3 regions of the Bradyrhizobium sp. U531 genome follow, and region 1 is predicted to be linked to each of the others. Evidence: riboswitches for the same ligand, from Rfam matches in the RefSeq annotation. Region 1 holds a riboswitch; each other region holds the start of a gene.
The links. Region 1 has a riboswitch for cobalamin ahead of QRQ56_RS11985 (DUF1636 family protein). Riboswitches for the same ligand answer to the same signal wherever they lie in the genome.
Positions count from the first base shown of each region.

Region 2: another riboswitch for cobalamin. It lies ahead of QRQ56_RS05585 (TonB-dependent receptor); the one in region 1 lies ahead of QRQ56_RS11985 (DUF1636 family protein).
Region 3: another riboswitch for cobalamin. It lies ahead of metE (5-methyltetrahydropteroyltriglutamate--homocysteine S-methyltransferase); the one in region 1 lies ahead of QRQ56_RS11985 (DUF1636 family protein).

Region 1 covers NZ_JASVEN010000001.1:2,441,068-2,448,096, forward strand. The annotation lists gene cobN (cobaltochelatase subunit CobN) at 1-1,260, opposite strand, end outside; gene cobW (cobalamin biosynthesis protein CobW) at 1,260-2,294, opposite strand; gene QRQ56_RS11985 (DUF1636 family protein) at 2,291-2,665, opposite strand; cobalamin riboswitch at 2,761-2,983, opposite strand; gene cobO (cob(I)yrinic acid a,c-diamide adenosyltransferase) at 3,024-3,659, shown strand; gene QRQ56_RS11995 (cobyric acid synthase) at 3,665-5,113, shown strand; gene cobD (threonine-phosphate decarboxylase CobD) at 5,102-6,067, opposite strand; gene cbiB (adenosylcobinamide-phosphate synthase CbiB) at 6,079-7,020, opposite strand.
Region 2 covers NZ_JASVEN010000001.1:1,120,873-1,127,901, reverse strand. The annotation lists partial or broken gene QRQ56_RS05595 (hypothetical protein) at 1-76, shown strand, start outside; gene QRQ56_RS05590 (hypothetical protein) at 178-759, opposite strand; gene QRQ56_RS05585 (TonB-dependent receptor) at 834-3,065, opposite strand; cobalamin riboswitch at 3,180-3,393, opposite strand; gene QRQ56_RS05580 (response regulator) at 3,423-3,860, opposite strand; gene QRQ56_RS05575 (response regulator) at 3,857-7,029, opposite strand, start outside.
Region 3 covers NZ_JASVEN010000004.1:573,777-580,805, reverse strand. The annotation lists gene QRQ56_RS22225 (cytochrome-c peroxidase) at 1-731, shown strand, start outside; gene metE (5-methyltetrahydropteroyltriglutamate--homocysteine S-methyltransferase) at 1,552-3,867, opposite strand; cobalamin riboswitch at 3,967-4,166, opposite strand; gene QRQ56_RS22215 (4Fe-4S binding protein) at 4,952-5,155, opposite strand; gene QRQ56_RS22210 (EAL domain-containing response regulator) at 5,733-6,947, opposite strand.

The sequences.
Region 1 (7,029 bases):
GAGCGCAGGCGCCGGCGCGACATCGTAGCCGGCCTCCGCGAGATCGGACAGCAAGGCTTCGACCGAAGCCAGCGCATCGAGACCGACGGCATGCGCGATCTGGTGCGGGCGGCCCGGATAATTCGAGAGCACGATCGCGGCACGCTTCGCGGCAGCCGGCGTTTCCGCAAGACGCTGCCAGGCCGCGACACGCGCGGCGACCGCCTTCACGCGCTGCTCATCCGGCCGATGGGCCAGATGCGAAAATTGCAGATCCGGATCGCGCTCCGCCGCCGACTTGAAGCTCACAACGCCAGCGAAGATTCGGCCGTCGACCTCGGGCAGCACCACATGCATGGCGAGATCGCCGGGCGACAGGCCACGCAGCGACTCCGCCCAGTCCTCGCGCCGCGCGGTGGACAGCGCAATTTGGAACACCGGGCACGAGGCGGCATCGAACGGCGTCGTGCCGTCGTCGCCCACGGCCGAGAACGCCGTCGCGTTGACGATCGCAGCCGCCGGATTTTTCGCAAGATACCCGCGCAGCCAATCGGCGACGCCTGGGGCCTTCAGCGAGGTGGCAAAGGCGCCATAGGCGTCGAATCCCTTATCTCGCAACGCCGCGATCAGCGCATCGACTGGGCCGGTGTCCGCGGCGGTGAGATAGGAGCGATAGAACGTCACGAGTGCGAGCGGCTTGGCTCCGGCTGCGGGCGCAGCGATGACGCCGCGCGCGGGATCGTAGAAGCCCATCTCGGGCACGGTCATCTCGCCGATGACGGGGCCGGCATACAGGCCCGAGGCCAGCGCAAGCTGCGCGATCGCGGCCTGCGCCGCGACCGGGCCGCCGGTGTCGCAGAGCACCTTCAACCGCCGCAGCGTCGAGACCGGCAAGGTCGAGTACGCATCGAGGCGCGTGTCGTCACGGCCATCGGCCGGCAGCACGGCGAGCACGATGCCGCGGTCCTTCGCGAGCTGCTGAAGCGCCGCGAGGCCGTAGGCCCAATAGGACTCGCCGCCGATCAGGCGCACGAGGATTCCACGCGCCTGCGACAGCGTGCGCTCGACATAGGTGTCGACCGACAGCGGATGACGCAGCTCCGCGAGATTGGCGAGCCGCAGCGACGGCAGCCTCTCGCGGCCCCGCCGCCAGCCCGCCGCGAACGCCGCAAGGTCGGAATCCGAATACGAGAGCACCACGAGATCGGCCGGATCCTGGCCGATGTCCCTTGGCGTCGCGGTCTCCTCGAGACCGCGGCTCTCGCGGAAGACGACGTGCATCAGATACCCAGTCCCGCCTTGATCGCAGCCTCGTCGATATCGCCGTGCTCACCGATCACGACGAGCTTCGACTGTCTGAGGCCTGCGCCCCAGGGCTTGTCGAACTGGTGGCGCACGCGCTCACCCACCGCCTGCAGCAAGAGGCGCATCGGCTTGCCCGCGACGGCGATGTACCCCTTGACGCGCAGCACGTTCTGCTCTCGCGCCAACTTCTGGACCGATGCGACCAGCGCATCGACGTCGGCGACTTCAGGAAGATCGATCACGACGGAATTGAAATCATCATGTTCGTGCTCCTCCTCGCCGTCGTGATGCGAGGGACGCGCGGCAAGATCATTCTCGGCGGCAGCGCCAAGGCCGAGGATGACGCGCGCGTCGATCGCGCCGTCGGTCACGGGCAGCATCGGCACGCGGCGCGGCATCTCGGCGGTGATCACGGCCTTGGCGGCCTCAACGCCGGCGGCACCGGCGAGGTCCGCCTTGGTCAGCAGCACGATGTCGGCACAGGCGATCTGGTCCTCGAACACTTCCGACAGCGGCGTCTCGTGGTCGAGATTTTCGTCGGCGGCGCGCTGCGCCTCGACCGCAGCCGGATCCGGCGCGAAGCGGCCGGCCGCGACGGCTTCGGCATCGGCCAGCGCGATCACGCCGTCGACCGTGATGCGCGAACGGATCTCGGGCCAATCGAACGCTTTGAGCAGCGGCTTCGGCAAAGCAAGACCCGAGGTCTCGATCAGGATGTGATCGGGCCGCACCGGCCGCGCCAAAAGCTTCTCCATGGTCGGGATGAAATCGTCGGCGACGGTGCAGCAGATGCAGCCATTGGCGAGCTCGACGATGTTCTCCTCCGGGCAGTTTTCATCCGCGCAGGATTTCAGGATCTCGCCGTCGACGCCCTCGCTGCCGAACTCGTTGACGAGCACGGCGAGCTTCTTGCCGTTGGGATTGCTGAGCAGATGCTGGATCAGCGTCGTCTTGCCCGAGCCGAGAAAACCGGTGACCACCGTGACCGGGACTTTTGCGAGCGAGTTCATTCGGCGGCCTCCGGCAACGCGGCAATGGGGGGAATGCGCGCAAGCGACTGCTTGCGGAAGATTTCAGGGCGGCTGCGCCAGGGCACCAGCCCGTCGGGCGCGGCCGCATAGGCCGCAGCGCCGGCGACGACGTCCTGCGCATTCGCATCCGACAGGCGGCCATAGACGTAGGACCAGCGGCCCGGCGCGCTCAGCGCCACCGAGCAGCCCTGGCTGCAGGCCGACAGGCATTCGACGGGAACCACATTGACGCCGTCGGGCACGCCGGCCTCGAGGATGGCGCCATGCAGGCGCTTGCCGGGCGTGGTTTCGCCCTCGCCGAGCGTCTCGCCGGCTTTGCAGGTGATGCAGACATGCAGTGTGACGGTCATCGCCTCTTCCAGATAACAGCGGGAGGCGATGAGGCACACGGACCATTCTCCTGAAGGGCCCGTTTCCCCGTCGCGGAACACCCCGTCCGCCGGTCCAAAACTCGTCCGCGCTGGCAGGTCTCCCGGCTTGCGGAGCAGGGCTTTTGGCCCTTCGATCCCCGCCTTCCCGATTCCCCGAGGGAATCAGTGGCTTCGGGCATCTCTCCGGTCACGGTCGCGGGGGCGGCTGCAGTTTGGAGCCAAATCTTGCCGATTCGGACCCTATCGCATTCCCTCTTCGCCTGTCATAGGACAGGAACCAACGCCGGGCCACCATTTGCCGGTGGCCGCCTCTTGTCAAGCCGAAGGACCGGGACCGATGACGCCTGAACCGGAGACCCAAACCGCCGAGGAATCTGACGCCCGGCACGCCCAGAAAATGGCGAAGAAGAAGGCCGCCCGCGACAAGATCATGGCGACCAAGAGCGGCGAAAAGGGCCTCATCATCGTCCACACCGGCGCCGGCAAGGGCAAATCCTCGTCGGCCTTCGGCATGATCGTGCGCTGCGTCGCGCATGGTTTTCCCTGCGCGGTCGTGCAGTTCATCAAGGGTGCCTGGGATACCGGCGAGCGGCGCCTGCTCACCGGCCATTTCGGCGAGCTCTGCCAGTTCCACGCGATGGGCGAAGGCTTCACCTGGGAGACACAGGACCGCGCCCGCGACATCGCCGCCGCACGCGCCGGCTGGGAGAAGGCCAAGGAGCTGATTCTCGACGAGAACCTGCGGATGGTCGTGCTCGACGAGATCAACATCGCGCTGCGCTACGACTATCTCGACATCGCGGAGGTGGTGGAGTTCCTGACGACCTCAAAGCCGCCGATGACTCACGTCGTGCTCACCGGGCGCAACGCCAAGGACGAGCTGATCGAGATCGCCGACCTCGTCACCGAGATGACGCTGGTGAAGCATCCGTTCCGCTCCGGCATCAAGGCGCAGGCCGGCGTCGAGTTCTGAGTTCGATGGCACGCGCGCTGATGATCCAGGGGGCCGGCTCTGACGTGGGCAAGTCGCTCATCGTCGCGGGCCTTGCGCGCGCTTTCACGCGGCGTGGCTTGCGCGTGCTCCCGTTCAAGCCGCAGAACATGTCGAACAATGCCGCCGTCACCGTCGATGGCGGCGAGATCGGCCGTGCCCAGGCGCTGCAGGCGCTCGCCGCCGGCGTCGAGCCGCACACCGACATGAACCCGGTGCTGCTCAAGCCCGAGACCGACGTCGGCGCGCAGGTGATCGTGCATGGAAAGCGCATCGCGACCGCACGGGCGCGCGACTATGCGGCGATGAAGCCGTCACTGATGGGCGCGGTGCTGGAGAGTTTCGAGCGCCTCAAGGCGCGATCCGATCTGGTGCTGATCGAAGGCGCCGGCAGTCCGGCCGAGGTGAATTTGCGCAAGTCCGACATCGCCAATATGGGCTTTGCGCGCAAGGCCGACGTGCCGGTCGTGCTGGTCGGAGACATCGACCGCGGCGGCGTCATCGCCCAGCTCGTCGGTATCAAGACGGTGATCGATCCTGATGATGCCGCGATGATCCAGGGTTTCGTCATCAACAAGTTCCGCGGTGATTCCACGCTGTTCGACGACGGCTACAGGCTGATCGAACAGAAGACCTCATGGCGCGGCTTCGGCGTGCTGCCGTGGTTTGCGCGCGCCGGCGAGCTGCCGGCCGAGGACGCGCTGGGCCTGAGCGATGCGCGCAAGCCGGGCCAATGCAAGATCGCCTGCCTTGCGCTGTCGCGCATCGCCAATTTCGACGATCTCGATCCGCTCAAGCTGGAGCCCGGCGTAGATCTCGTGCTGGTGCGCCCGGGCGAAGCGATCCCCGGCGACGTCAGGCTCGTCATCATCCCTGGCTCGAAGTCCACCCGCGGCGATCTCACCTTTTTGCGCGCGCAGGGATGGGACATCGACCTGCTCGCCCATCACCGCCGCGGCGGCCATGTGCTCGGCCTCTGCGGCGGCTATCAGATGCTTGGGCGCGGCGTCGCCGATCCTGATGGCATCGAAGGCCCCGCGGGCGATACGCCGGGCCTCGGCCTTCTGGAGGTCGATACGGTGATGAGCCCGCAGAAGACGCTGACGCGTGTCGCGGCCGTGCATGCGGCGACGGATCAGCCGATCGAGGCTTACGAAATCCACATCGGTCGTACCGACGGCCCGGACCGCGCCCAGCCCTTCGCAAAGCTGAACGGCGAGCCGGAGGGCGCGATCTCGCGCGATGGCCGTGTGCAGGGCAGCTATCTGCACGGCCTGTTCACGTCCGACGCTTTCCGCAAGGCGTATCTGGCGAGGCTCGATATTCAAGCAGGCGACGAGCCCTATCACGCCAGGGTCGAGAGCGCGCTCGACGCACTGGCCGATCACATCGAGAAACATCTCGATGTCGAGGGCCTGCTCGCGCTAGCGCGCTAGCACCTCGGCAAGGCGCGTCCATTCGGCTGCGCTGCCGGGCAATCCGAGGCGCAGCCATGTCGGTTGTTGTGCGAAGACACGCGACCAGATGTGGCCGCGCGCAAGCTTCTCCTGCGCAGCAAGCGCGTTCGGCGTCTCGTAAAGCCGAAACAGCGGCGCGCCGCCAACCAGCCGCCAGCCCTGCACGCGCGCCATCTCGTCGAGCCGAGCACTGTCGCGCACAAGCCGCGCGGACGTGGCGTCGGCCCAGGCATCATCGCGCAAGGCGCGGCAGCCGATCGCGATGGCCGCGCCCGAGACTGGCCATGGACCCGAAAACGCAACGAGCTTGTCGATGTCCGCGGCATTGCTGATTGCGAATCCGAGTCGCAGGCCAGCCAGGCCGTAGAACTTTCCAAAGGAGCGCAGGATCAGCAGCCCCGGCCGATCCGCTTCCGACGCGAGCGACAATTGCGGAACGGCATCGGCAAAGCTCTCGTCGATCACGAGACGTCCGACATGCGGCAGCAACGCCAGCAGATCTTTGGGCGAATGGCGGCGGCCGTCGGGATTGTTGGGATTGACGACGATGGCGAGGTCCGCGCCTTCGAGCGCAGCAGGCTCTTCGACCTCCTGCACATCCCACCCCGCGGCCGCCAGCACGCCGGCATATTCATTGTAGGTCGGCGCCAGGATGCGCGCACGCCCGGGCGGCGCCAGTTGCGGCAAAAGTTGAATGGCGGCCTGCGCACCGCCGAGCGCGACGAGCGGCGCGCGCGTGCGATAAGCGTGATGCGCCGCCTGATGCAGCGCCTCGATCTCGGCGCGCGAGGGCAGCGCGGTCCAGGCGCGCGCACTCACTTCGCCCACGGGATATGGCAACCGGTTGATCCCGGTTGACAGGTCGATCCAGTCCTCCGCGCGCCCGCCAAAGCGCTGTTGGGCCAGATCGAGATTTCCACCGTGCTCGCGCATGCCCCGTTGTTTCACGCGAAGCTGACGATCGCAAGCACGCCGGCGAGCAGCAGCATGGCGCGGCGGTAGACCGCAAGTCCCTCGCCGATGTCGGCGGCCAGCGGATCGCGCGCGCCTTCGTTGAGCCACGGCTCGTTCGTGATGCTGCCGTGGTAGATGCGGGGACCGCTGAGCCGCACGCCCAGCGCACCTGCCATCGCAGCTTCCGGCCAGCCGGCATTGGGCGAGCGGTGACGGCGCGCATCGCGCGTCATGCACGCCAGCGCCACCGATCGCCTTGGCGCCAGCAGCACGAACAGAAAGCCGGTCAGACGCGCGGGAATGAAGTTCGCGACATCGTCGATGCGCGCGGCGGCCCAGCCGAACGCTTCGTGCCGCTCGCTGCGATGGCCGATCATGGAATCCAGCGTGTTGATGGCCTTGTAGCCGAGGATGCCCGGCAGGCCGAACAGTGCACCCCAGAACACCGGCGCGACGATGCCGTCCGAGGCATTTTCGGCAAGGCTTTCGATCGCGGCCCGCGCGATGCCGGCTTCATCGAGCGCTTTGGGATCGCGACCGACGATGCGCGAGACCGCCTCGCGCGCAGCGGCGATGTCGCCCGCCAGCAAGGGGCCAGCAACGGCGGCCACGTGATCATGCAGCGAGCGCAGCGCGACCAGCGGCCAGGCCAGGAGTCCGACCATCACGATCTGGATCCAGCCCGTGGGAAGCAGGAGCTGAATCACCCAGCCGATCATGCTCGTGAATGCAATTACCAGCAGCGCGCCGGCGATCCCCGCCGCGCGGCGGAGAGCCGGCGGGTCGGCATCGCGATTCCAGCCAGCATCGATGGCACCGATCAGCCGCCCTAGCCAGGTCACGGGGTGGCCGATCCGCGCGAACAGCCACGACGGCCAGCCCACAAGGGCATCCACCGCCATCGCCACCATCATCGCACCCGCAAAGCCCAATCCCGCCTC
Region 2 (7,029 bases), 1.3 Mb from region 1:
GCCGTTCGGACTCGTCGAGACGGTCTGGACGGCGGTCGCGCTGCGGCGGTGGGCGAAAGCCGTGGCGCGGTCGTGACAGCACGCAGGTCTTGTAGCCCGGATGAGCGCAGCGACATCCGGGATCTTTGCGGGTGGTGTCCCGGATGTCGCTGCGCTCATCCGGGCTACGGTCTGCGCTCAGGCTGACATCGCACCCTTGCGCCCAAGCGGGTTGGCGAGACGGACGATCTCGCAGACGGCGACGAGGCCGGCGAGCCAGGCGGCGCTGGTCAGGGCGATGCGCGTCACGATCGCGAGCGTGAAGGCGCCCTCGCCGCCGAGAAACGGCGTCGCGGCGAGCAGCGCGAGCTCGTAAACGCCGTAGGCGACGACGAGCTCGATCGCCAGCATCAGTGGCGTGCGGCCCTGCGGCAGCCTGCCGAGCACCAGCGACGCCGCCGCGGTTGCGAGCAATGCGGCCGCGCCGATGACGAAGCCCCAGGTGACGGTGCTGGCGTCGACGGGATAATGCAGCGCGCCGAAACCGATGGTCTGGTTCACCAGCCAGGCGCCGGTGACGACGAGCAATGCCGGGCGCAGCGGCAGCATCGCCGCGGCAACGACGGCGAAGGCCGCGAACGGCGTTGCGCAGGCGAACGCGAAGCTTGCCAGCGCGCATGAGGCCGTCAGCAGCGCAAAGCAGAACATCGGCGCAAGGCGCGAGGCGACCGGGTGAAGGGGGAAGCGCTCGCCGTGGGACGGCAGGATGTCGAGAGCCATGGATGATCTCCTTGTTGTCGAAGTCTAGTTCATTTGGCGGGCGTGCGGCAGCCCCTCGCAAAGTGAAAGCCGGATCAGAACGTCGCGCCGGCCTTGAGCAGATAGGTGCGGCCCGGCAGCGGATAGGCGCTGAAGCGGCCGTCCGTGAAGGTGCTTGCGATGGCGTAGTCGTAATAGAGCGCGTTCAGCACATTGTTGACGCTGAGAGACCAGAAGTAGCGCTCGACCTGGCCGCTGAGCTTGAGGTCGATGGTGCCGTTTGCCGGGATCGGCTTCTGCGTGCCCGCCTGGTCGTTGTCCATGCGCCGCTCGCTCCAGAAGCGCGCGGTGGCATCGAGCACCAGATAGTTCTGCCAGATGTTCCAGGTGACACCCGCGCTCGCCGTGTAGCGCGACACCAGCGGCACGTCATTGCCGGCCCAGATGCCCTCGCGGAAGACCGCGCGGGTGTAGGCCACGCCGGAGCGCAGCAGCAGGGCGTCGTTGACGCGATAGGACAGGCTCGTCTCCGAACCGTAGCGGCGGGTCGGATCGAGATTGGTGTTGTAAAACAGCACCGGGTTGAAATGGATCTCGTTGGTGAGATCCATCAGGTAGACACTGCTCTGCATCGCCAGCCCGCCGCCCTTGAGACGCAGACCGCCCTCGATGTCCTGCGATGTCTGGGTCTTGAGCTGGAACGTTTGCGGGATCGCCGCGAAGGTCAAGGGATCGAAAGAAGGTCCCGACGACAGGCGCTCGTCGACATCGGGCGTGCGGAACGCGCGCGCGGCGCGACCGAACAGCGAGACCATTTCATTGAGACGATGCTCGGCGCCGAGATGCAGCGCATATTGGGTCTCGCTGCTGGTCAGCGGCAACGCGCCGATGTCGGCGTTGAACGGCGCGGCCGGATTGAAATTGTCGCGTGCGACCAGACTGGCGTTCTGCACCCGTGCGCCCCATGAGACGTCGGTCGTGGGGGCTACGCCCAATGTGTGCTGAAAATAGCCCGCGACCGTCTGCTGCCTGAGGTCGTAATTGTGCCAGGGCGTGAGCCCCTGCCCGGCGCCGCGATCCTGCCGAAAGCTCGCATCGTAATAGTCGATGCCGGTCAGCAGCTGCGACGGCATGCCGAACGCGAGGCTCTTCACGCTGAGCCGCGGCGTGATCGACCAATTCGTCAGATGAGACTCGACATAGGTCGAGGTGAAGAAGGCCGGAACGGGCAACGGGCTGGAGAAGAACGCGCTCTGCTGCTTCTTGTCGCGCATGCCGCCGTCGACGATGAGATCGACGCCGTTGACCAGCGTCTTGGTGAAGCCGGCTGTTGCGCTGAAACCTTGCTGGTTGGCGTAGTTGAACGGCGTGCTGGTGCCGCGCCTGTTAGCCCTGAGCTCGTCGAGGCCGATGGAGGGATCGACGGTGCGGCCGCCTGGCAGCCGCAGCTCCTGACTATCGCCGGTGATGGTGAGAAACCCGGTCAGGCCCGACGTGGTGTAATTGAGATTGCCGATGGCATTCTGCTGCGAATAGCGATTGTTGTCGCGATAGCCGTCGGTCCTGACCGTATTGCCGTAGAACGAGGTCGACCACGGGCCGGAATTGAGCGAGGTCGAGACGTTACCGAGCCTGGTGTTGAACGAGCCGAAGCCGGCCTCGATGCGCGCGGTCACGGGCGGGCCGCCGACGCCATTTTTGGTGACGATGTTGATCACGCCGCCGACCGCGTTGTCGCCGTAGAGCACCGCGCCGGAATTGCCGCGCATGATCTCGATCCGCTCGATGGAGTTGAGCGGGATGGTGGAGAGGTCCACCTGCGCCATGTCGACGTCGTTCAGCCGCCGGCCGTTGACGAGCACCAGCGTGTTGGCGGTGGCAAAGGCGCCGAAGCCGCGCAGGTCCACGCTGGTCTTGGCGCCGATCTGGCCGCCATAGAACGTCGTGATCTGTGCGCCCGGGGTCTGCGCCGCGATGATCTCGGCCAAATTCTGCGCCGGCGAATGCGCGATATCGGCGGCCGTGATCACGGTCGTGGCAGCACCGACGATGCCGCCATTGCCGGCGACGGCCTCCGCGCCGGACGAGCCTGTGCCCTGGCCTGCCGGCGCGACATTCGCGGTCGCCCGCAGCCGCCCGGCATCGCCCTCACCGGCTGCCCGGGCCCGCGTGCGGCTCTGATCCTCGGGCTGGGTCACCTCGATCGGCGGCAATTGCTCGGCGGGAGCCCGCTGGGCGAAGGCGGCGGACAGGTCGAGCGAATGGACGGAAGCGGATGCGAAGAGGCCGGCGGCAAGGCGCCTGGCGACAGAGATGGAACGGGACACGGTTGTAACCTCGGCATGACGTCAGTGGCACGTCACAGCGAACGAGGTTTCACCGGGGAGCGATGGATTGCTCCGGTAATACCAATGTCTGTACTCCCCGACCGACATCTTCGCGTGTGACCACGGCTGACGGCAGGTCTCCTGGCTCGCGGGTCGTGACCTCTACGTCGCCTTCCCAGGACCGAGTTTCCCAGTGGCATGAGACGAAAGATTCACCGCTTACAGTTGCGGGGGCAGCCGTGGCGTTGGGACAGTCCCGAAGCCAGGACATCCCGCACCACATTCCCTTTTGATCTCCGTGAGGAGAACCGTCACTGGCCATTTAGGGGCCAACGCAACGGCGAGTCAATCGAACGATCAGGCCAGCGAACAGCTCTGGTCGGACGGAAGCCCGCCGAGGGATGCACTTTGGTTCCGCTCCGCCTGGGCCGACAGAGCCTGGCGCAGCGCCGTCTCGAGATCCTGTTGCTGAAACGGTTTCTGCAGGATCGGAACGTGGCGGAAGTCCGCAAGCAGGCTGGCAGGGCCGTAGCCGGTGGCGAACACGTAAGGAATACCGCGCTCGGCGATGCAGCGCGCGACCTCGAAGGTCTGCCGCCCGTTGAGATTGACGTCGAGAACCGCGACGTCATACGCGAGCGCCGCCGCCTTCTCGAGCGCCTCGTCGACGCGCGAGGCCATGCCCGCGACCTCGCAGCCGGCATCGAGAAGGGAATCCTCGAGCAGCATCATCACCAGCGCCTCGTCTTCGACGACGAAGACCCGCTGACCCGCCAGATCGTTTTCAGGTTTCATGTGCTTCTCCCGGCATCAACGGTTGCAAGATCGAATCCGCCCTGGCTGGCGCGGATTTCATGGAGCGGTGCGCGAATGACGCAAACGACGCCTTCCGGCGCGAAGCGCAGATCGACGTAGGCGCCGCCGAACTCATGGGGCAGGCCTTGCTGAATCAGGCGCGTGCCGAAACCGCGGCGCGACGGCGCGAGCACGGCGGGACCGCCCCGCTCGGTCCAGCACAGCTCGAACAAATCGTCGACCTTCCAGGCGAGATCGACGGCCCCTGCGCCGTTCGACAGCGCGCCATGCTTGACGGCGTTGGTCGCAAGCTCGTGCAACGCCATCGAGATGGCGAGCGCCGCCGACGGCCGCATGCGCAAGTCCGGCCCGCCGATCGTGAGCCTCCCGCTCTCCGGCTCGGCATGCGCGGCGAGAGCCTCGGACACGACCTCTCTCAGCTCCGCCGATTCCCAGTTTTCCCGGACCAGCACGTCGTGCGCCTTCGACAGGGCGATCAGGCGTGCGTCGAACGCCTTGCGGCCGTCGGTGAGGCTCGCTGCGTTGCGCAGGGTCTGCAGCGCAAAGGACTGCACGGTGGTCAGCGTGTTCTTGACGCGGTGATTGAGCTCGTTGACCAGGAGCTCGCGATGGCGCTCCTGCCGCTTGCGCTCGGTGATGTCGATGGCGGCGCAGACCGCGCCCTGGAATACACCGGCAGCATCGACGATCGGAGAAGCCTCGAATATCGCGGTGACCGAAGCACCGTCGTCGAAGCAGAGTTCGAGCTCCTCCGCAGCGACCTGCTCTCCCCGCGCGGCGCGATGGAGCGGCAGCTCGGCCACGTCGACTTCGTGGCGATCGCGAAACACGCGGCAGGCGGGACGCTCGCCCTCGGGCCCGGACAGCGACATGTTGCTGTCCGCCCTGACCCGCAACAGCCGCGCGCCATAGGCGTTGCCGAAAACGCGCTTCGCCTCGCGATCATAGGTGAACCAGACCGCGGTCGGCACGGTGCCGACGACGGCCTCCAGCCGCGCGGCCTGGCGGCGCTGGATCTCCTCGGCATCCCGGCGAATGCGCGCCAGCTGCAGATTGGCGCGCACCCGCGCCAGCAATTCGCGCGCCGAGAACGGCTTGTTAACGTAGTCGTCGGCGCCGGCCTCCAGCCCCTCGACGCGCGCTTCCTCGCCGGCGCGCGCCGACAGCAGGATGACCGGCGATCCGCGCAAGCTCTCGTCGCTGCGCAGCGCGCGGAGCAGCCCGATGCCGTCGAGGCGCGGCATCATGACGTCGGACAGAACGAGGTCGGGCTGATGGCGCCTGACTGCCTCCAACGCATCCTGCCCGTCGGCAAAGGCTTCGACCCTGTAGCCCTGGGCTTCGAGCAGCCGCTTGACGTAGTCGCGCAGGTCGGTGTTGTCGTCGGCGAGGACGATGCGCTCGCCGCCGCCGCGCGTCGAGGCGTCCGGCGTCTCGCTCGCCCCTTCGAGCGCGACCTCGTCGCGAAGATCGGTGACGCCCGCCTGCTGCGGCAACCAGCGCAGCGCCTCCTGGACATAGGCTTCGACGCCGCTTCCGACCGGCTTCTCCGTCGAAACACTGTCGGCAACCCGCTCCACCGGCAGATGCGACAGTCCGAACGGGATCGTGACGGTGAAGACGCTGCCGCGGCCGAGCTCGCTTTCGACGGTGATGGCGCCACCATGCTGCTTGATCAGCTCGTGCACCAGCGCAAGCCCGATACCGCTGCCCTCGAACGTGCGCCCCTTGGCTCCCTCGATGCGATGAAAGCGTTCGAACACATGCGGCAGCTCGTCCGCGGCAATGCCGGTGCCGGTGTCGCGCACGCGCAGCTCGGCGGACTTGCCGTCGGCGCTCGGGCCCATCTCGACCGCGATCTCGCCCTCGAAGGTGAACTTGAAGGCGTTGGAGATCAGGTTGAGGACGATCTTCTCCCACATCTCGCGATCGACGTGGACGTCGTGCGGCAGTGCCGAACAGGCGATGCTCAATCGCAATCCGGCCCGGTCGGTCGCCGAGCGGAAGTTCGAGGCGAGCTCGGCGGTGAAGGCGGCAAGATCGGTCGGAACGAAGCTCGCCCGCACCCGGCCCGCCTCGATGCGGGAGAAATCCAGCAGGCTGTTCACCAGCCGCAACAGGCGGAGCGAATTGCGATGCGCGATGTCGAGCCGCTCACGCTGCACCTCGGGCAGCGCCGCCAGCGAGACATCGTTGAGCGCGTCTTCGATCGGCCCCAGCATCAGCGTCAGCGGCGTGCGGAACTCGTGGCTGATGTTGGAGAAGAACGTCGTTTTGGCGCGGTCGATCTCGGCAAGCGCCTCGGCGCGGCGGCGCTCCTCCTCGTAGGCCTGCGCATTGGCGAGGCAAGCGCCGATCTCGCCGGCCGCGAGCTCGAGAAAATTGCGGTAGTCGTCGTCGAACAGCCGGAACGGGTTGAGACCGGCGACCAGCACGCCCTTGCGCGCCGTCTCGCCGCGGGCCGGGATCGGGATCACCGCCGCCTGGCGCGGCCCCACATCCCAGGCGCCGCGCGGGCATTCGGCACCGAAACGGGCCACCAGATGCGAGACCACCTGCGGCTTCTGTTCGCGAATGACCTCGGCGAGCGGCCAGAGCGCGGGCCCCTCCAGCGGAAGCGACGATGGCGCGGCGGGATGGTCGCCGTCAAAGCCGCAGGTGCCGACGAGGGCGATGTCGCGCCCGTCGGGCTCGACCAGATAGATCAGCGCAAACGGCAGGTCGCGAGCGTCGGTCGCGAGCGCATGGCTGGCGCGACGGCAGGCATCTCCGAGGGTTCGCGTCTCGGCGGTCGTGGCCGCAAGCTCGCGCAGCAGTGCAAGCTGCCGGTCGCCGATGACGCGGCGCGTGTCGTCGGTGTTGGCGCAGATGATGCCGCCGGCGAGGCCCTCGTCGTCGGGGATCGGGCTGTAGGAGAAGGTGTAATAAGTCTCCTCGGGATAGCCGCTGCGCTCCATGATCAGGAGCTGCTCCTCGACATAGGTGCCCTCGTCGCCTCCCATCGCGGTCGCGAGCATCGGGCCGATGTCGGGCCAGATCTCGCGCCAGACCTCCGCGGTCGGCCGGCCCAGCGCCCAGGGATGCTTGCCGCCGATGATCGACTTGTAGGCGTCGTTGTAGAGATAGATCAGCGCCCGCCCCCACCCGA
Region 3 (7,029 bases), on a different contig from region 1:
TCTACAACGCAGTGTTCAATGTGGCGCAATTCTGGGACGGACGCGCCGCGGACCTCAAGGCGCAAGCCACCGGCCCGGTGCAGGCGAGTGCCGAAATGAATGCGACTCCGGATCATGTGCTCGGTATCTTGAACTCAATGCCCAGCTACGTCGTCCTGTTCAACAACGCGTTTCCGAACGAAGCGAGACCGGTCACCTTTGAAAATTTTGCGAAGGCGATCGAGGCTTTTGAAGCGACTCTCATAACACCTGCGGCTCCGTTCGACCAGTATCTGGAGGGCAATACACGTGCTCTCGATGATCAGCAGAAGACAGGGTTGGCACTGTTTATGGCGAAGGGATGTTCCTCTTGCCACAATGGAATCAATCTCGGTGGACAGGCCTACTTCCCGTTCGGCGTGATGAAAAAGCCGGACGCAAGCGTGCTTCCGGACGCCGATAAGGGCCGATTCGCGGTTACCAGGGCGGCTGGCGACGAATATGTCTTCCGCGCGGCGCCATTGCGGAACGTCGCGTTGCGAGCCCCTTACTTCCATTCGGGCCAGGTTTGGAGCCTGAAGCAAGCTGTTGCCCTAATGAGTGACATCCAGCTCGGCGCCAAGCTTAGCGATAGGGAGGAAAACGACATTGTCGCATTTCTGAATTCGCTGACCGGTCGGCTGCCTAAGATCGAATATCCGATATTGCCGACGCGCACCAACACGACACCAAAGCCTTCAATAGACAGATAGCCTTAGCAGCACCGGCCTCATTCCCTGCCGAACAGCAACAGAAGCGCTCCAAGAACCCGGGGTCTCGCAATGACGCCAAAATGAATGATCCCCTGCTGTCACTGATAAGCAGGCACATAAAAAGCCGCCCGGCCTCAATGCGAGGCCGGGCGAAAGTCACGCGGGAGCGACGCTGCTTTCCGCATCGTTCCAGCTTTCGTCGGTAGGGAGAACTACCGGCGATCGACTTACGACGAGGGCATTCGCCGTCAAACAAGGAGAAGCGGATATCGCTCTGCACAACTTAGCGAGCCGCTTGCCTTCCGCTCCTGTCGTAAACTTCAGGACTTGCTCACCACTTGCCAGCTGTCCGGTTGGCACGGGCAGCGCCTTGATGGAGCTGGGATCCATCGCGCAGGCGGTTTGACTGCCGAGCCCTGAAACTCAACCGTCAGTTTGCCGTCACGCGCCAGTATTTTGGCACCGCCGAATACCAGCAAATCTTCCCGAAGACCGCGCGGAGGCGCAAAATAGGTATGAAATTCCGCAAGGGCGGTAAAATAGATTGTTGTGATGGGACGCATCCACGCGATGGATAAATGAAGCGATAGGACCGTGGTTCGCGTCGAGCGTAAGTGACTTGGAATATGTCACCTAATCGGTATGGCCGGCATGCGGTCGTCCGCCGGATTCGAGCTTGTCGCCGCTGTATGCGATCGCCTCCGCCGGGGCAAACCGGCATTCGCAGGCGCTGGACACTTTGGAAGCTCGCAAGGATATCGCGAGCTCCCAAAGCGCGTTCATCTTATTCACAGATACGTTGGCGACACGCTCCGTACGATCATGCCTCGGCCCGCAACTCACGTGCGGCGACCACCATATTGACGAGCGCGGGACGCACCTCCTCCCATCTTCGAGTTTTCAGTCCGCAGTCGGGATTGATCCAGAGCTGCCGATCGGAAACCCGCTGCCGAGCCAACACAATCAGCTGCTTGATCTCGGCTACTGCGGGAATGCGCGGTGAATGAATGTCATAGACGCCCGGCCCAATTTCATTAGGATATTTGTAGCTCTTGAAAGCGTCGAGCAATTCCATTTTGGAGCGCGACGCCTCGATTGAAATGACGTCGGCATCCATTGCTGCGATCGCATCGATGATTTCGTTAAACTCGGAATAGCACATGTGCGTATGGATCTGAGTTCCGTCAGCGACAGCGGAGGAGCAAACACGGAAACTGTCCACTGCCCAATCGAGATAGTCCTTCCACTGCGATTTGCGCAGTGGCAATCCCTCCCGCAACGCAGCCTCGTCGATCTGGATCATGGTCGCTCCAGCCGCCTCAAGGTCGATGACCTCGTCTCGGATCGCGAGAGCGATCTGTCGGCATGTCTCGCTCCGCGGGATGTCGTCACGGACAAACGACCAGTTCAGGATCGTCACCGGTCCGGTCAGCATAGCCTTGACGGGTTTTTTGGTCAGAGACTGCGCATGTCGCCACCATTTAACGGTCATGGGCTTCGGGCGGGAGACATCTCCAAACAGGATAGGAGGACGAACGCACCGCGAGCCATAAGACTGAACCCAGCCGTGCTTGGTGAATGCGAAACCCAACAGCTGCTCGCCAAAGTATTGAACCATGTCATTGCGCTCGAACTCACCGTGTACGAGCACGTCCAGGCCGATATCTTCCTGCCAATGCACGGTATGGGCTGTCTCCGCTTTCAGAAGCTGCTCGTACTGCGTGTCATTCAGCGCTCCCCGCGCATGAGCTGCACGCGCATTGCGGACGTCCGCCGTTTGCGGGAAGGATCCGATGGTTGTGGTTGGAAACATCGGCAATGCGAAGGCGACGCGTTGGACGTCGGCGCGCTGGGTGAACGCACTGCGACGGCGACGCATGCTATCGTCGATCGCGGCCATTCGTCCGGCGACGTTCGCACTGTGGATCTTCGGCGATGTTTCGCGGGTGACGGATGCATCCTCTGAGAGCGTGAGTTCATCGGCCACGTCGGCAGCATAGCCAGCCAGCGCTTTGCCCAATATCGAAAGTTCCTTGATCTTCTGCACTGAGAACGCCAACCACGTCTTCAGATTGGGATCGAGATCGATCTCTAGTTCAATGTCGGTCGGAACATGAAGCAGCGAGCAGGAGGGGGCAATCTGAACACGGTCCCTGCCCAGTTTTTTGACCATAGGAGCAAGTTGGTCGAGTAGCGCCGGCAGATTAGAGCGCCATACGTTGCGACCATCAACGACACCGAGCGAGACCACGAGATCTCTACCTGCTCTGGCGACAATCGCGTCCAACTGGTCAGGTGCACGAACCAGGTCGACATGAACCCCGGCAACGGGCAAGGCCAATACTGTTTCAAGATTGTCGCCGACACCCCCGAAGTATGTGGCCAGCATGATTTTAAGGGCCGGCACGGCCTTAGCGAAATGAGCATAGGCCCGGCGGACAGCGGCCCGAGATGCTTCGTCGACGTCCATCACTAGGCATGGCTCGTCGAGCTGAACCCATTCAGCGCCGCGCGAGGCTAGTTCGCGGAGAACATCGACATAGACGGGGAGGAGTCGATCAAGCAGCGACAGCGGATTGAAGGCGGGATTTACGCTTTTGCCGAGCTTCAGGAAAGTGACTGGGCCCACTAGGACGGGCCGCGTCTGATAGCCGAGGCTTCTTGCCTCCTCATATTCCTCGATCGGCTTCCGAGAGGCATACTTAAAGATCTGATCCTGGTGAAATTCCGGCACCATGTAGTGGTAGTTCGTATCGAACCACTTCGTCATCTCCTGTGCGGCTACGCCGGGCCCATGCTGAGCGTGACCACCGTCTTGAGCGCCACGCGCCATGGTGAAGTAGGTTTTGAGCGACACAGGACCTTCGTTCCAGCCGTAAACGTCGGGAATGGCGCCGACCATTAGGCTGGTATCGAGCACATGGTCGTAGAGCGAGAAGTCATTCGAAGGAATGACGGTCGCACCGCGGGATTTCTGCCGTGCCCAATTAGCGGCACGAAGTCCACTCCCCGCCTCGAGGAGCTCGGCTTCGCTGGATTTTCCCGCCCAGTAGCTCTCGAGCGCGAATTTGAGTTCGCGTCGTGGGCCGATGCGTGACGTCCCCAGTGTGGCAACGGGAAGCGAAAGGATTGACATAGCTTAGACCCCATGTTGGGGCAAAGGCCATGGCGGACGCAGACAGCGAACATCGCGTGAGCGACAACTGCTTGGCGCACACCGGGACGCCCCGCCCGTGGACGATATCTTGTCGAGGCAGGTCTCCTGGCTCACGGGTCGTCGCTGCTGTCCGGCCTTCCCGAAGCCGCATGGCTTCAGTGACTTCGTTGGACAGCGGCTCGCCGCTTACAGTTGCGGGGGCAGCGCCGGCATTGCACCGGCTTCCCTCTTAGCTCCAGATCAAACGAAATCCGGAGACCGCGACGGCTTGAATTATGCGCACGAGGATCGATGCGTCAACCTACCTATTCTCGCTGCGATATTGCCCAAGCGATTACGAGCGCACTAGGCGGGCACGACGGTCTTGCTCGCGGCCTGGTGAACACGCCCGGATCTGTGGAGGCTCCGCTTGTGAATGCATTCGCTCCTTGCTCGCGTAACGGTTGAGCTCCACGACCGGAACGAACCCGGGCCGCTTTCGGTATCTGTGTGATCGCGAGGAAGCGACCTTTTCCGTCAGCAGCTTTTCGAACCAGCGCGTCAGGAAGGTGCGATCATCCTCGGCCGTCTTCCGTTTGGTCACAGCCCACGAGGCTCCCTAGACATTTCGAAAGCCGGATTGCTCCAGGACCGCACGGATGATCAGGTCGGCTCCTTGGTGTTCGGCGGCCCGCGACCAGGCACGAGGTCGTTCGCCTCCGTGAGGTTGGCCAAGATGATCTTCTCGGTGCAATAGGTGTTCACGTGCTGAGCGACTTTTGCGCCGGCTTCGATACGTCCGTGGCCGCTCGACGCCGGTCTGCCTCGCCTCGACTCGCGGCCAGCGATGATAGGCCTTAACGCGGCCACTGAGCATCGAGGGCCTTGTCCTTGTTCGTGACAATTTCGACGGTGTCCTCCGACAGAGCCCGTTGAGGGGTTCCTCGGAGTCGCTCAGCGTCTTAAGCTCATAACGATGTTAATCGACCTCGATGCGCCCCATGCGGTCGTGGTCTCCTCAAGGTCCCACATCTACAACTTCGTTCGCGAAATCGAGCGATGAGGCCTTTTGGTCGCGGGCTGCCTATCCTGTCTTGGACGGGACACAGGTGTCAGGGACCGGACAGACCACCGCGCATTGCGGCGTGTCGCAATGGCCCTCGCACTCCGTACATTTTTTGGCATCGATAACGTAAATGTCGCGCTTCAGACTGATCGCCGCGTTGGGACACTCGAACTCACATGCGCCACAAACGGTGCATTGCGAAGCGACGATCTTGTAAGCCATGCCTTCCGACTCCTTAGGCGAGCGATGCCATGGGCGATCCCTTTCAAATGCCGTGCCAAACGCAGACGCGCTCAATGTTGGGCAATTTGCCCAATTCGGCTGTCCCGGGTCTGAGACCATGTTGCATCTGCGACAGCAACAGGTCGCTTCAATTTCAGGCTACGAGCCCTCGGCCCGTCTTGCGAGAGTCAGTCGCGACTTGACGCTGGAAGCGTCCGTCGGTTTGTTTGGCACGTCAGCGCGGGGGCAAGCGAGGCTGACGCTTCCTCAACCGGCGGCGACAAAAAACCGCCAACGGACGCAGGTCTACGTTGGATCTCGGCAAACCTCCGGTCACACACCCCGACTGGAGGTTTGTGCAAGCCTCGCTCATGGCTGCAACGCTAGCTGCGCGGAGGACTCGCTGGAGGCTTGCCAAAACGGGCTTGTGGTATAACAAGCTTCGGAGGGAAATGAAGTGGCGGCGGGACGAGCGACACTGGCCCTGCAGACCGAATTGCACTCAGCCTCATGCCTGGTGCCGAGTAGGCATGGCGGTGCTCCTGAGCGTCGCTTGGCCGCACTCAGCCACTCGCAACTATTTTAGACGAGCTGGAGCAGGGTTGAAAGATGACTGTGCAAATTGCTTCAGTGGCATGGCTTTTCCGAACAGATGGCCCTGCGCAAGGTCGAAGCCGAGTTCGGCCACAGCGATTAGGTCAGCCTGGCTCTCCACACCTTCGGCGACGGTGCGCACATTGTACTCTTTGGCTAGATCGACGATATGGCGGCACACCGTTCGCTTGAGGGGCCCATTCGCGCAGCCGCCGACGAACTGACGATCCACTTTCAATTTCATGAACGGGAATTTTGTCACCCCCATCAGCTGCGGCCAATTGGCACCGACATTGTCGATTGCAAGGCCAATGTTGTGAAAGCGAACCTCACGCGCAACCTCGACCAGGAGATCTAGGTTCTCGATCGCTTCCACGCTCTCGATTTCAATCGTCAAACCGCCGAAAGCGGCGTGCGACGGCATGCGCCGACAGAGATCGCGTACCGCCTGCGGGTCAATCAGGAATGCTGCCGGGAGATTGATGGAGAGATCGATCGAAGTTTGCTGCTCCAGAAGATACTGCCAATCCTTGATCGCGCGGTCGATCACGAACTGCGACAAGTTCCTAAAATGCGGATCGTGAGATTCCGGGATGAAATAGGCCGGTGGAACAACGCCCCAGGTCGGGTGCCGCATTCGCACATGCGCCTCGGCGCCGCGGCGGCTAAGGGTACACGTGTCAAACTTCGGCTCATACCAGAGCTCAAGCCAGCCAGCGTGTAAGGCTTCTCCGACATGGACCGCGGGACGGGGCGCCGGCTCTCTTGGCAAGAGTATGCCGATCCGATCGCGCAACGTCTCGGCTGCAAACGGCGCCCTGAGCGGCGGCAGCATAGCAAGTCCATATTCACTGCCGACCTGCTGCACTGCCGCCATGATGATCGACTCGCGCGCTCCGAACGCCAGCACTCGGCCTGCAAATTCTTCGCGTACCAGTATCTCGAGCAATCGTCCAGGCTCGATGCGGTCCGAGCCAATGCCGAGCAGGATCAGATCAGGGAACTCCGTGCGGAGTACATGCGGCAACTCGTCAGCAGTCCTGCATTCGCTGGTAACAAATCCCATATCCTCCAGCACATCCCGTAGAAAGGCGCGCAGATGCCGTTTGCCGACCGCCAGGCATGCCCGCGGCCGCACCTTACGTTGCCCGAAGATTACAGGTTTCCCTCCGACCAGTTCGGCCTGACCATGTTCCATCGCAACCACTCCCGTTCCGTGACGGTGCCTTAAACGAGGAGCGAAGGTCCAAACAAGCTGTGCTTCCCGATATCTTTTGATT